Regions from separate parts of the Kribbella solani genome, predicted to be linked through region 1. Evidence: riboswitches for the same ligand, from Rfam matches in the RefSeq annotation. Region 1 holds a riboswitch; each other region holds the start of a gene.

Region 1 (4,206 bases):
GAGACCACAACGCTGTGAACCTTCACAGTGATGCCATTCGCCGCCGCCGGACCAGGGCGATGAACAACGGCGCACCCACCAACGCGGTGACAATTCCGACCTGCAACTCGGCCGGCCGTGCCGCGACGCGACCAACAACATCGGCAAGCAGCAGTACAGCCGGAGAAAGCACCATCGACCAAGGCAGAATCCACCGCTGATCCGGCCCGACAATCGTCCGCGCGACATGCGGTACGGCCAGACCGAGAAACCCGATCGGACCAGCGATAGCAGTCGCCGTACCGGCCAGCACAACCACCGCAAGACCGGCCAGCGACCGCACCAGCATCACCCGCGTACCGAGCGCGCGAGCCAGATCCTCGCCGAGCGCAAGCTGATTCAGCGATCGCCCCAGCATCAGCGCCAAAAAGGTGCCCACAGCAACAAATGGGACCGCTTGGGCGACGATCCCCTGGTCCGCGAGTGACAACGATCCGACCACCCAGAAGCGATACTCGTTCAACGTGGACAGGTCGAGCAACGTCACCGCCGAGGTGATCGAGCCCAGCAACGCGGAGATCGCCGCGCCGGCCAGCGCGAGCTTCACCGGCGTCGTACCGCCGACCGCCCCGACCAGGTAGACGACCACGGTCGCCACCAGCGCGCCGCCCATCGCGAACCAGACGTAGCCATTCAGGCTGTGCACCCCGAACAGCCCGATCGCCGCGACCACCGCCACCGCCGCGCCCGCGTTCACGCCGAGGATGCCCGGATCGGCGAGCGGATTCCGGGTGACGCCCTGCATCACCCCGCCCGACAGGCCCAGCGCGATGCCGACGAGCACCCCGGCCAGCGTGCGCGGCAGCCGCAAGTACCGGATCACCCGATCGGTGTCGCTGCCGCCGAACTCGGTCAGCGCCCGGTACACCTCACCGATCCCGATCCACCGGTTGCCGGCGCACAACGACAGCACCACGGCGACCCCGAGCACCGCGACGCAGAGGGCGAGACCGCCCGCTTTCTTCACTTGACCAGGTCAGGATGCAGGATGTGTGCCAGGTTCTCGGTGGTGTACGCGCCCCGCACTCCGGCCGAGTGATTCGCGAACAGCCACGGGATCACGTGCCGGTTGCGTACCGCCTTGAGATTCGCGTACGCCGGGTTGGCCAGCAGCTTGTCCACATCGGGCTGCGACGACGCGGCCGTCATGGCTGCGTCGCAACACCCGCTGATCAGTACGTAGTCCGGATCGCGCTTGATGAACTCCTCAACGCTGATCTTCACGTTCCGCTTCGAAGTCAGGTCCGCGAACGCGTTCACGCCACCGGCCTGCCGGATCAGCACGGTACCGAAATCCGGTCCGCCGGAAACCGTCAGACCACCGCCTTCGAGCGCCGGCCGGATGATCGCGACGGTCGGCCGCGGCGCGTTCTTGACCGCGTTCCCGACCGCGGCGATCCGGCGCTGCTGGTCCGCGATCACGCTCTCGGCCCGGTCCTCGACGCCGAACAGCCGGCCGAGATCACGCAGGTCCGCGTACACGTTGTCCATCGAGACCGTCGCCGGGTCGATCGCCTCGTCGCCCTTGCCGTCCGCGGTCGGGCAGAGCGGGCTGAAGATCCAGGTACGTACGCCGAGGTCGGCCAGGCTCTTCCGGCTACCGAAACTCGAGTCGCTACCGCCCGCGCTGAACACGTCGTTGAACCCGGACAGCACGAAATCCGGGTTCTGACTGAGCAGTTCCTCACGACTCGGCAGGTTCTTGAAGTACTTCGCCTTCGCCTGCGCGGCGGCGTACTCCGGCAGCACCCGCGCATCGAGGTACGCCGTGCCGACCAGCCGATCGGAGATACCCAGCGCGTGCGCCATTTCGATGGCCGGCTGGTACGCGGCGAACACGCGCTTCGGTGGACCGTTGACGGTGACGTCGATCCCGCAGTTCTTCACGGTGATCGCGTCGGCGCGCGAGCCGGCCTCGGCGGCGGGACCACAGCCGGCCAGCAACGACAGGGACAGGACAGCGGCAACAACGCGTACAACGGCCATGGCGGACCGCTCCTCCAGCACCTCGTGGACGGGTCAACGCCGTGGCCGGTCTCCTGGCTGACGGGTACCGCGTCCACCGGTCTGACCTTCCCAGCCGCACGCGGCCAGTGGTCCCCTCGCGGGTACGACTGATGCACATCCCGATCACAGTGGCGAGGGCCGCGCCGGTACCGCACCGGCTTCCCGTACACCACGGCGCCGCCACCCTAACACCCGCGATCCGGTCGCGGTGGGCATCGCGACGAACGTCTCAGCAGGGCAGCTCAGCGCGTGTACAGCGGCGACATCGCGAGCGCGAACTGCGTCATCAGATCCGGATTGATCGCGCGGGCCGGCAGCGGGACCAGGTCGACCAGCTTGTCGTCACCGACCCGGATCGTGGTCCGCCCGGTGGCGGTGTCGACATACCCCTCGTCGCCGAGCGGTACGGACTGGGCCGTCGCCGCCGTGCGGATCGGAGCCATCAAGGCCTTGGCGTTCGGGGTCCGCCGGACCGTGCTGTACAGCACACTCGCCGAGTTCACCCAGCCGCAGACCGGGTCGCCGCTCAGGGTCTGCCCGTCCCGCCGGATCATCGCCGCGGCGCCCATCACCTTCTCGGCCGCGGCCGACCCGCGATCGCATTCCGGCCGCGTGATCCGCCACTCCGGCACCAACTGCCCCGGCTGCTGGAGCGCGACGTCCCGCGCGATCTCGACGTACTTCGCCGGCGTCGCCTTCGGCCCGGCGATCTTGTACAGCTTGCCGCCCAGCAAGAACACCACGAACGTACTGGTCCCGTATCCACCTTCGCCCACGACGGCCGGCTTGGCCGGTTCGCCCTTGGTCGCAGCGTACGCCTTCTGGGTTGCCGCCAGGATCGCCTTTGTTGCCGGGAGCACCGAAGTCTCCACGTTCAGCACCGGCGGGTTCGGGCCGATGCCGAGCTCCAGCTGGCAGACGTCGTACGTCGGGATGCCGAAGTCGGCCGGCGGTGTCTTCGGCTGGACGGTCGCCACCGGTACGGCGAGGGTCGATCGCACCAGGGTCGCGTTCATACGTACGCACAACGTGTCGGCGGCCTTCGCGGACTCACTCGGCGTCGCCGACGGCGTTTGGGACGGTGTTTCCGAGTCCGGCGGCGTACTCACCGACACCAGCGGCGGCGCACTCGGCGCGTTCTCCGGCTTGAGCCCACCACAGCCGGCCAACAGTCCGGCAGCCAGCCCCGTGATCACTACCCGGCGGATACGCATGATGCCCCGAAGCCTAGCCCGCGGCGCGGAGTTGTCTTTCGCGGACGGCGTGTTCGTCGGTGCGGGCGTCGTAGCGCCAGAACTCGCGTAACCAGGCCGCGGTACCTAGTACGCCCACGACGCACAGCGCGCCGCCGCTGACGATCGCGGTCCGGACTGTGGTCAGGTCCGCGACCACGCCAGAGCGAGCCTGGCCGCCGAGCGGGCCGAGGGAGTAGCCGAGCATCTCGATCCCCGCCAGCCGGCCGCGCATCTCGTCCGGGATCGTCTGGTTCCAGATCACGGCACGGAACAGCCCCGACACCATGTCGGCCGCCCCGGCGACGGCGAAGAACGCGATCGCGAACCAGATGTTCGGGGCCAGCCCGGCGACCCCGACCGCCGCGCCCCAGCACATCGTCGCCAGGACCACCGCCCGGCCCTGATGGTGGACGTGCTTCGCCCAGCCACTGGTCAGGCTGGCGCACATCGCCCCGACCGCCTCCGCGCTGTACAGCAGACCAAGCAGCTTCGGTTCCTTCAGTACCTCGGTCGCGAACGCCGGGAACAGCACGATCGGCATCGCCAAGAACATCCCGACCATGTCCACCAGGTACGTCGCCAGCAGATCCTTGCGCCGGAACGCGTACGTGATCCCGCCACCGATCGCCCGCAGACTGGGCGCGGACGTCTGCTCACTCGGCCGGTACGAGCCGAGGCGGGCGTACAGCAGGGTCGCGAAGATGATGCCGACCAGCTCGACGCTGAACGCCCAGGTCACGCCGACCGAACCGACCAGCACCCCACCTAGCGCCGGCCCGGCCAGCTGGCCGATCTGGGCGGTCAGGGAGCTCAGCGCGACCGCTGCCGGGATCTCCGCGTGCTTCACCACCCGCGGCAGCAGCGCGTCACGGCTCGGCCGCTGGAGTGACGACGCGATCGCGTTCAGTGCGCCACAGACGTAGAT
Region 2 (4,206 bases), 2.7 Mb from region 1:
CGGCCGACCGCTCGCCGCACCACCCAGCCGACCGCTCGCCGCACCACCCGGCCGACTGCTCGCCGTATCACCCGGCGCGGTCACCACTCGATGCCTTTCTGGCCTTTCTGGCCGGTGTCCATCGGGTGTTTGAGCTTGGTCATCTCAGTGGCCAGATCGGCCGCCTCAACCAACTTGGGATGCGCGTCCCGCCCAGTGATCACCACGTACTGGTGCCCCGGCCGATCGCTGAGCGTCTCGACCACCTCGTCCACGTCCACCCAGCCCCACTTCATCGGGTACGTGAACTCGTCCAGCACGTAAAGATCGTGCGCCTCGGCCGCGATCCGGCGCTGGATCTCCCGCCACCCCTCCAACGCGTCGGCCGCGTGATCGGCATCCGTACCAGGCTTGCGCGACCAGCTCCACCCTTCACCCATCTTGTGCCACTCGACCGGTCCGCCCTCGCCGGTCTCGTCGTGCAGCCGCCCGAGCGCCTTGAACGCGTTCTCCTCGCCGACCTTCCACTTCGCGCTCTTCACGAACTGGAAGACCCCGATCCGCCAGCCCTGGTTCCACCCGCGCAACGCCATTCCGAACGCGGCGGTCGACTTCCCCTTCATCTCCCCGGTGTGCACCATCAGCAACGGCCGGTTCCGCCGCTGCCGCGTGGTCAGGCCGTCATCCGGTACGGCGACCGGCTGCCCTTTCGGCATCAGGCCGCCTTCCGTTCGCTGACCGTACGGACAAGGTTGCCGGCGGCAACATCCCCGAGATCGAGGTACTCCGCGCCGAGATCGCCCGCGAGCTCCGCGGCCAGCCCGAGCCGTACGCCGCGACGCGGTTCGCAATCGACCACCACCGTCGCGATCCCCCGCTGTCCCAACCACCCGGCCGCCTCCCGGGCGCGGGCGAACGCGTTCTCGCCGTACGTCGCGCGACCGTCGGTGACGAGTACCAGCAACGGTCGCCGGCGCGGATCGCGGATCGCGGCGACCCGAAGCAGCTCGGCCGTCTGCAACAAACCTTCCGCGAGCGGCGTACGCCCACCGGTCGGCAATGATTCGAGCCGTCGCACCGCGGTTTCCACGCTGCCCGTCGGCGGGAGCGCGACCGTCGCGCCGGCGCCCGCGAAGGTGACCAGCCCGACGGTGTCGCGGCGCTGGTACGCGTCCAGCAGCAGCGAAACGATCGCGGTCTTGACCTCACTCATCCGCTTCTTCGTACCCATCGATCCGGATGCGTCGACGCAGAACAGGACGAGGTTCCCTTCGCGGCCTTCGCGTACGGCGAGCCGCACGTCCGCCGCCCGTACCGTCAGCCCCGGACCGCTCCGCCCACGCGCATGCTGATGCGGCGCCGCGCTCCGAATCGTCCCAAGCAAATGCGGCCGCCCGGCTTCCCGCCCGACCCGAGCCCGGTCCCCCACCACGCGCCCCACCTCGGTCAGCGCCCGTGACCTCCGCCCAGCCACACCCACCCCAGCAGCCCGCACACTCAACAGCCGCGCCTTGTACGGCTCGCCACTACCCGCGACGTCGCCGCTCGGAGCAGGACCAGCAGTCGCCTCACCAGGTACTTGCTCATCACCATCAGCTGAAGTTGAAGGGTCGACGCCCCCGCCCGGCCCGCCACTCGGATCATCGGGCCCGTCGTCATCCGGGTCTTCTTCTGGGGTGGTGTTGTTGATGGCGTCTTCGAGTTGCTGGTCGTCCAGGCCGGGTGCGTCGAAGGGGTTTCGCCTGCGCCGATGTGGCAGCGCGAGCTTCGCGGCCGCGCGTACGTCCTCGACTTCCACGACCGTACGACCGCACCAAGCCGCGTGCGCGACCGCCGTCCGCGCGGTGACCAGATCGGCGCGCATCCCATCAACGTCGAACGACGCGCAGATCTCCGCGATCTGCCGCAACGCCGCGTCGGTCAGGATCACGTCCGGCAACAACCCCTGCGCCTTCACGATCCGCTCGGCCAACTCACGTTGCGCGCCGTCGTACCGCTCGGCAAAGTCGGCCGGACCTGCCTCGTACGTGAGCCGCGCGCGCATGACCTCGACCCGCACGGCCGGATCCCGGCTGGCGACGACATCAACCGTCAGACCGAACCGGTCGAGCAGCTGCGGCCGAAGCTCGCCTTCTTCCGGGTTCATCGTCCCGACGAGTACGAACCGCGCCGGGTGCGTCACCGAAACACCATCGCGCTCAACCGTTGCCCGGCCCATCGCGGCGGCATCCAGGAGTACGTCGACCAGGTGATCGTGCAGGAGGTTCACTTCGTCCACGTACAACAGCCCACGATGCGCCGCCGCCAGCAACCCCGGCTCGTACGCGGTGACGCCCTCGGCCAGCGCCTTCTCCAGATGCAGCGAACCGAGCACCCGGTCCTCGGTCGCCCCCACCGGCAACTCCACCAACCGAGCCGCCCGCCGTATCCCACCACCAACCGAGCCATCACGCGAGGCGTCGGTGCCGTGTGGGGCGTTGGCGGCAGCACCGTGCGGGGTGTCGGCGGAGGTGCGGTGCGGAGCGTCAGCGGCAATGCCGTGCGGGGTGTCTGGGCAGGTTGGGTCGGGGTGGTCCGGGTCGCAGGAGAAGCGGCAGTTCGGGATCACGTCCACGGGCGGGAGGATCTCGGTCAGGGCGCGGACGGCGGTCGACTTCGCCGTGCCCTTCTCGCCCCGGATCAGCACCCCGCCGATCGCCGGCGACACCGCCGCCAGGATCAGCGCCAGCTGAAGATCGTCCATCCCGACGATCGCGGTGAACGGAAACCCGGCATCAGATCGAGCAGCCCGCATCGGCGGAAGTCCCTTTCGTCGAGCGGGTGTCCACGCCCGCTACGGCACTGGTACGCCGGCGTACCGGCGGACGGCCGTAGATGTCCTGGCTTCCGGACCCCGAAGGCTCCGGTCACAGTGGCGGGACCGCCCCGGACTCCCAGCAAGCTGGTCACCGGTGTTCCTCCACAACCGTCGCCCCGATCATGGCACACCGCCCGGCAACCAACAGGAGGTGGTGGACCGAACAACGGGTACTGGTCGCCCGAACCGACCCGTTCCACCCACGCGCGGGCGCAACCGCCCAGCCCACCACCAACCACTACCCGCCCGCCGGTACCGATCAGCAGTCAGGCGTAACCGGGTGAGGGCTGCCAGGTGGTGGTGTTGGGTGCGGGTTAGCGGGTTAGGTGTTTGTCGAGGGTGGTTGCGGCGGTGTCGTCTTGGATTTCGCGGATGCCGAGGATCGGGGTGACGGTGACGAAGCCGGCGTTCAGGAGGGCCTCGTCGGTGCCGGGGAGCGGATTTGGGCGGGCGGGTTCCAGTTCGATCATCGGGTCGCCGGTGGGAGCGGTCGTGCCGATGACGCGGGATCGGTTGATCGGGGCCAGGGTCGCGTGCCGGACGCCGGCGAGCTGATTCAGCGGGCGGTCGGGGACGTTGATCGTCAGGACGGTGCCGACAGGTTCGGGCGCGATCCAGCCGAGCGCCTCGCCGGCGACGGTCGCCGCGGTCACCCAGTGGTCCGGGTCCTCGGAGTCGATGCTGACCGCGACCGCCGACGTGTTCTGACCGGCGGCGGTGAGCGCGGCCGCGACGGTTCCGGAGTGGAAGATCGGCACGCCGATGTTGGCGCCCCGGTTGATCCCGGACAGCACCAGATCCGGCGTCCGCCCGAACGCACCGACCGTGGCCAAGGTCACCGCGAGCGCCGGCGTCCCGTCGATCCCGGTGTACGTAACACCGTTCTCCTGGTCGGACTCGCTCCGGATCGGCCGGTCGAGCATGCCGGCGCGGGCAGATCCGACCCCGCTCTCGTCGTTCAGCGGCGCGACCACCAGCACCTCGTACCCGAGCCCGGCGATCACCGGCGCGAGCGCCCGGATTCCCGGCGCGAGGTAACCGTCGTCGTTGGTGATCAGGACCCGGAGCTGCTCTGGCGGCATGGCTCCACCCAATCAGCCCCGGTCTTCGATGTCACCCTCCGTCTCAAGGACGGCGCCGCGCAGCGTCTCCAGCGCCTCGTCGGACGGCTCCGCCCACAGACCGCGCTGGGCCGCCTCGAGCAGCCGTTCGGCGATCCCGTGCCGGGCCCACGGGTTCGACTTCCGGAAGAATTCGGCCATCTCCGGGTTCGCGACGTACTCGGTGGTCAGCGTCTCGTACATCCAGTCGTCGACCACGCCCGCGGTCGCGTCGTACCCGAACAGGTAGTCGACGGTCGCGGCCATCTC
Region 3 (4,206 bases), 2.7 Mb from region 1:
GGGCGCCCGGAGTCTTGAGCGTGAGGCGGAGGCTATGGCCGGGCTGCTGGAGGAGAAGGACATTCCGGCGGCGCGGGATCGGCTGAGTCACCTGTGTGCGCGGGACGCCAGTGCGCTGGAGGCGGACGAGCTAGCGCGGGCGACGGTGGAGTCGGTCGCGGAGAACACGTCCGATGCGTGTGTAGCGCCGCTGTTGTGGGGCGGCGCGCTCGGCGTACCCGGGTTGCTGGCGTACCGCGCGGTGAACACGCTGGACGCGATGGTCGGCTACCGGTCGCCCAAGTACGTGAACTTCGGCTGGGCGTCGGCGCGGCTGGATGATGTGGTGAATCTCGTACCGGCTCGGGTATGCGCGGCGTTGACCGGTGTCGCGGCCGGTCAGGCGCGGGAGAGCGTACGGGTGTGGCGGCGCGACGCGGGCAAGCACCCGAGCCCGAACGCCGGCCCGGTCGAGGCGGCGTACGCGGGTGCGCTCGGCCTGACCCTCGGTGGCACGAACAGCTACGGGACGTACGCGGAGAATCGCGGCACGCTCGGTGACGGACCGACGCCGACGGTCGCGGACGTACGCCGAACCGCCACGCTGGCCCGCCGGGTCGGTGTGGCGGCTGCTGTACTCGCGGCTGTGGTTGGCGTATGCAATGGAAGGGGGCGGGGATGGGGTTGAGCCGACGGCCGCTGCGGATCGTGCTGTTGCGGCACGGTGAGTCAGAGGCGAACCTGGACAAGTCGGTGTTCGAGCGGGTGCCCGACCACGCGATCCCGCTCACCGCACACGGCCACGAGCAGGCGGCGCGGACCGGCAAGCAGTTGCGTGAGCTGTTCGAGAACGAGCCGGTCCGCGTGTACGTGTCGCCGTACCTCCGGGCACTGCAGACACTCGAGTCGCTCGGACTGAACGACCTGATCGGGCTGGCGCGCGAGGAACCCAGGCTGCGCGAGCAGGACTGGGCGAACTTCCAGGACACCGCTGACATCGAGCGGCAACGGCAGCTGCGCGACGAGTTCGGGCACTTCTTCTACCGGTTCACGCATGGTGAATCCGGCGCGGACGTGTACGACCGGGTGTCGACGTTCCTGGAGACGATGCACCGCGACTTCGACAGCCCGGACGCGCCGCGGAACGTGCTGCTGGTGTCACACGGGCTGACCATGCGGCTGTTCTGTACGCGCTGGTTCCACTGGTCGGTCCGGTTCTTCGAGTCGCTGCGGAACCCGGACAACGCGGAAACACGCGTGCTGCTGCGGCAACCCGATTTCCGGTACAAGCTGGACCGGCCGTTCGAGCAGTGGACACCCTACGAGCCAACGGAGCGGGAGCGATCAGCATGGTTGTAGCGCAGACGCGGGACACGGTGCTCGAGCTGCTGGCGAGTCTGACCCCGGCGCAGACGGAGAAGATCCGTGCGCCGTTCGACACGCCGGACCATCAGCAGTGGACGTACCTACCGGGTTCGGTTCCCGGTCTGGCGCTGACGGAGCTGACACCGGTGCAGCAGCAGCTGGTGGAGCGGTTGGTCGCGACCGATTGCAGTGCACGAGGTGCGGCGGACGTGTGGGCCGTACTGGACGCGGAGGTGGTCGTACGCGGTCTGCCTGAGCTTCCGGAGTCGGGGGAGTGGGAGGGGTCGATCGTCGGCGATCGGTACTTCCTGCGCGTGCTGGGCGACCCGAACGGTACTGAGCCGTGGGCGTGGCGGTTGAACGGTCACCACCTGGCACTGCATGTCACCGTGGTGGAAGGTGCGGTCGCATTCACACCGCAGTTCTTCGGGTCGAACCCGGCGGAGGTGCGTACCGGTCCGAAGGCTGGGCGGCGGTTCCTGGCTGGTGAACAGGACCTCGGCTTCCAGTTACTGCATTCGTTGGAGCCGGGTCAGCTGGAGCTCGCTGTGGTTTCACCCGACGCACCGGATGACATCCTCACCCGCCACGATCCGGTGGCCGATCCGTCCCTGCTGCACCGCGGTCTGTCGTACGGCGACATGTCCGCCGACCAGCGCCAGCTCTTCAGCCTGCTGATCGGCCAGTACGTCGGCCGCGCCGCCGGACCGATCGGCCTGCAGACCTGGCACGACATCACCGACCACGGCATCGAACAGCTGACGTTCGCCTGGGCCGGCCAAACCACCCCCGGCCCCGGCCACCGCCACTACTACTCGATCGCCGGCCCCACCTTCCTGGCCGAATACGACAACACCCAGGACAACGCCAACCACATCCACTCAGTCTGGCGAGACATACGCAACGACTGGGCCACCGACCTCCTAGCAGCCCACTACACAATGCACCGCTAGACCCCCTCTCCTCCTCGCTCTTCCTTCCCGAACCGTCGGGGAGTGCGAGGTGTCGTGGAAGAGCCGGTAGAGTCCGGGGTGTAAGCGATGGCATCAGCAGGAACCCGGTGTGAGTCCGGGGCGGTCCCGCCACTGTGAGCTCCGTGTTGGAGTGAGTCAGGAACTGCCGCCGTCGTACCTGGAATCGGGGCGTGGACACCCCGGAAAGGAACGGTCGCTCATGCCTGTCGCCGCGGAGCTGTTGCTGCTCTCGACTGCTGACACCGATCTGCTCGCGGCCGCTCAGGCTGATGCCGGGTGGAAGGTCGCCAACCCGTCCCGCCTGGAACTGGGCGCACTGGACGCACTCCTCGCCGACGCCGCGGTGGTCGTGGTACGGCTGCTCGGCGGTCGACGCGCCTGGGAAGACGGGCTGGACGCGGTACTCGCAGCCGGGAAACCTGCCGTCGTCGTCAGCGGTGAGGCGGCGCCCGACGCCGAGCTGATGTCGCTGTCGACAGTCCCGGCCGGTGCGGTCACCGAGGCACTCGCCTACCTGAGGGAGGGCGGCGCGGACAACCTCCGAAACCTGGCCGGCTTCCTGCGCGACACCCTCCTGCTCACCGGCGACGCATTCGACCCGCCGCACGCACTCCCGGCGTACGGCGTCCGCGGCACGTACACACCGGACGACCGCCCAGTCGTCGGCATCGTGTACTACCGCGCCCACGAGATCTCCGGCAACACCGCCTTCGTCGACGCCCTCGCCGCGGCGGTCGAGGAGGCAGGCGCGCAACCACTGCCGGTGTACTGCGGAACGCTCCGCGGGCTCGACCCGACCAGCGCCGACAACACCGGCCTGTTCGACCTGCTCAGGAAATGCGATGTCCTGGTCACGACGTTGCTCGCGGCCGGCGGATCGGTCGCCGCCGACGCCAGCGCGGGTGGCGCGGATGACGCCTGGGACGCGGGCGCGCTCGCCGCGCTCGACATCCCGCTGATCCAGGGACTCGCGCTGACCTCGACCCGCGAGCAATGGGTGGACAGCGACGCGGCGGTGAGCCCGCTGGACGCGGCCACTCAGGTCGCGATCCCGGAGTTCGACGGCCGGCTGATCACGATCCCGTTCTCGTTCAAGGCGTACGACCAGGACGGCCTGGCCCGGTACGCGCCGGACCTCGAGCGCTGTACGCGGCTGGCCGGGATCGCGGTCGCGCACGCGCGGTTGCGGCACATCCCTGCCGCCGAGAAGCGGATCGCGCTGGTCCTGTCGTCGTACCCGACGAAGCACGCGCGGATCGGGAACGCGGTCGGCCTGGACACCCCGGCGTCCGCGGTCGTCCTGCTCGGACAGTTGGAAGCAGCCGGGTACGACCTCGGCGGACTCGACCTGAGCGAGCTGCAGGGCGCGGACGGCGCCGACGGGCTGATCCACCGGCTGATCGCCGCGGGCGGGCACGACGTCGACTGGCTGACCGACGAGCAGTTGGCCGATGCGGTCGCGAAGATCCCGCTGTCCACGTACGCGACCTGGTTCGGCCGCGTGCCCGATTCGTTGCGTACGGCAATGACCGACGCGTGGGGCGAGGCGCCCGGCGAGCTGTACGTCGACACCTCCGGCGACGAACCCGCGATCGCACTTGCCGCGCTGCGGTTCGGGAACGTCGTCCTGATGATCCAGCCGCCGCGTGGTTTCGGCGAGAACCCGGTGGCGATCTACCACGACCCGGACATGGCGCCGTCACACCATTACCTCGCCGCGTACCGCTGGCTGGAGGCATCGCCGACGGACGGCGGTTTCGGCGCGCAGGCCGTCGTACACCTCGGGAAGCACGGCACGCTGGAGTGGCTGCCGGGCAAGGGCATCGGGCTGGCGGCCGGCTGCGCGCCGGACGCGGTGCTCGGCAACCTGCCGATGGTGTACCCGTTC

The links. Region 1 has a riboswitch for cobalamin ahead of HDA44_RS23105 (ABC transporter substrate-binding protein). Riboswitches for the same ligand answer to the same signal wherever they lie in the genome.
Region 2: linked by a shared signal. The riboswitch ahead of HDA44_RS38850 (magnesium chelatase subunit D family protein) and the one ahead of HDA44_RS23105 (ABC transporter substrate-binding protein) in region 1 are both predicted to bind cobalamin.
Region 3: linked by a shared signal. The riboswitch ahead of cobN (cobaltochelatase subunit CobN) and the one ahead of HDA44_RS23105 (ABC transporter substrate-binding protein) in region 1 are both predicted to bind cobalamin.

What each region holds. Positions count from the first base shown of each region.
Region 1 covers NZ_JACHNF010000001.1:5,069,293-5,073,498, forward strand. The annotation lists gene HDA44_RS23100 (FecCD family ABC transporter permease) at 23-1,006, opposite strand; gene HDA44_RS23105 (ABC transporter substrate-binding protein) at 1,003-2,025, opposite strand; cobalamin riboswitch at 2,052-2,235, opposite strand; gene HDA44_RS23110 (hypothetical protein) at 2,289-3,260, opposite strand; gene HDA44_RS23115 (MFS transporter) at 3,274-4,206, opposite strand, start outside.
Region 2 covers NZ_JACHNF010000001.1:2,382,858-2,387,063, forward strand. The annotation lists gene cobO (cob(I)yrinic acid a,c-diamide adenosyltransferase) at 81-695, opposite strand; gene HDA44_RS38850 (magnesium chelatase subunit D family protein) at 695-2,773, opposite strand; cobalamin riboswitch at 2,832-2,961, opposite strand; gene surE (5'/3'-nucleotidase SurE) at 3,151-3,918, opposite strand; gene cobN (cobaltochelatase subunit CobN) at 3,931-4,206, opposite strand, start outside.
Region 3 covers NZ_JACHNF010000001.1:2,388,816-2,393,021, reverse strand. The annotation lists gene HDA44_RS10755 (cobalamin biosynthesis protein) at 1-667, shown strand, start outside; gene HDA44_RS10750 (phosphoglycerate mutase family protein) at 658-1,338, shown strand; gene HDA44_RS10745 (DUF3500 domain-containing protein) at 1,329-2,297, shown strand; cobalamin riboswitch at 2,345-2,485, shown strand; gene cobN (cobaltochelatase subunit CobN) at 2,518-4,206, shown strand, end outside.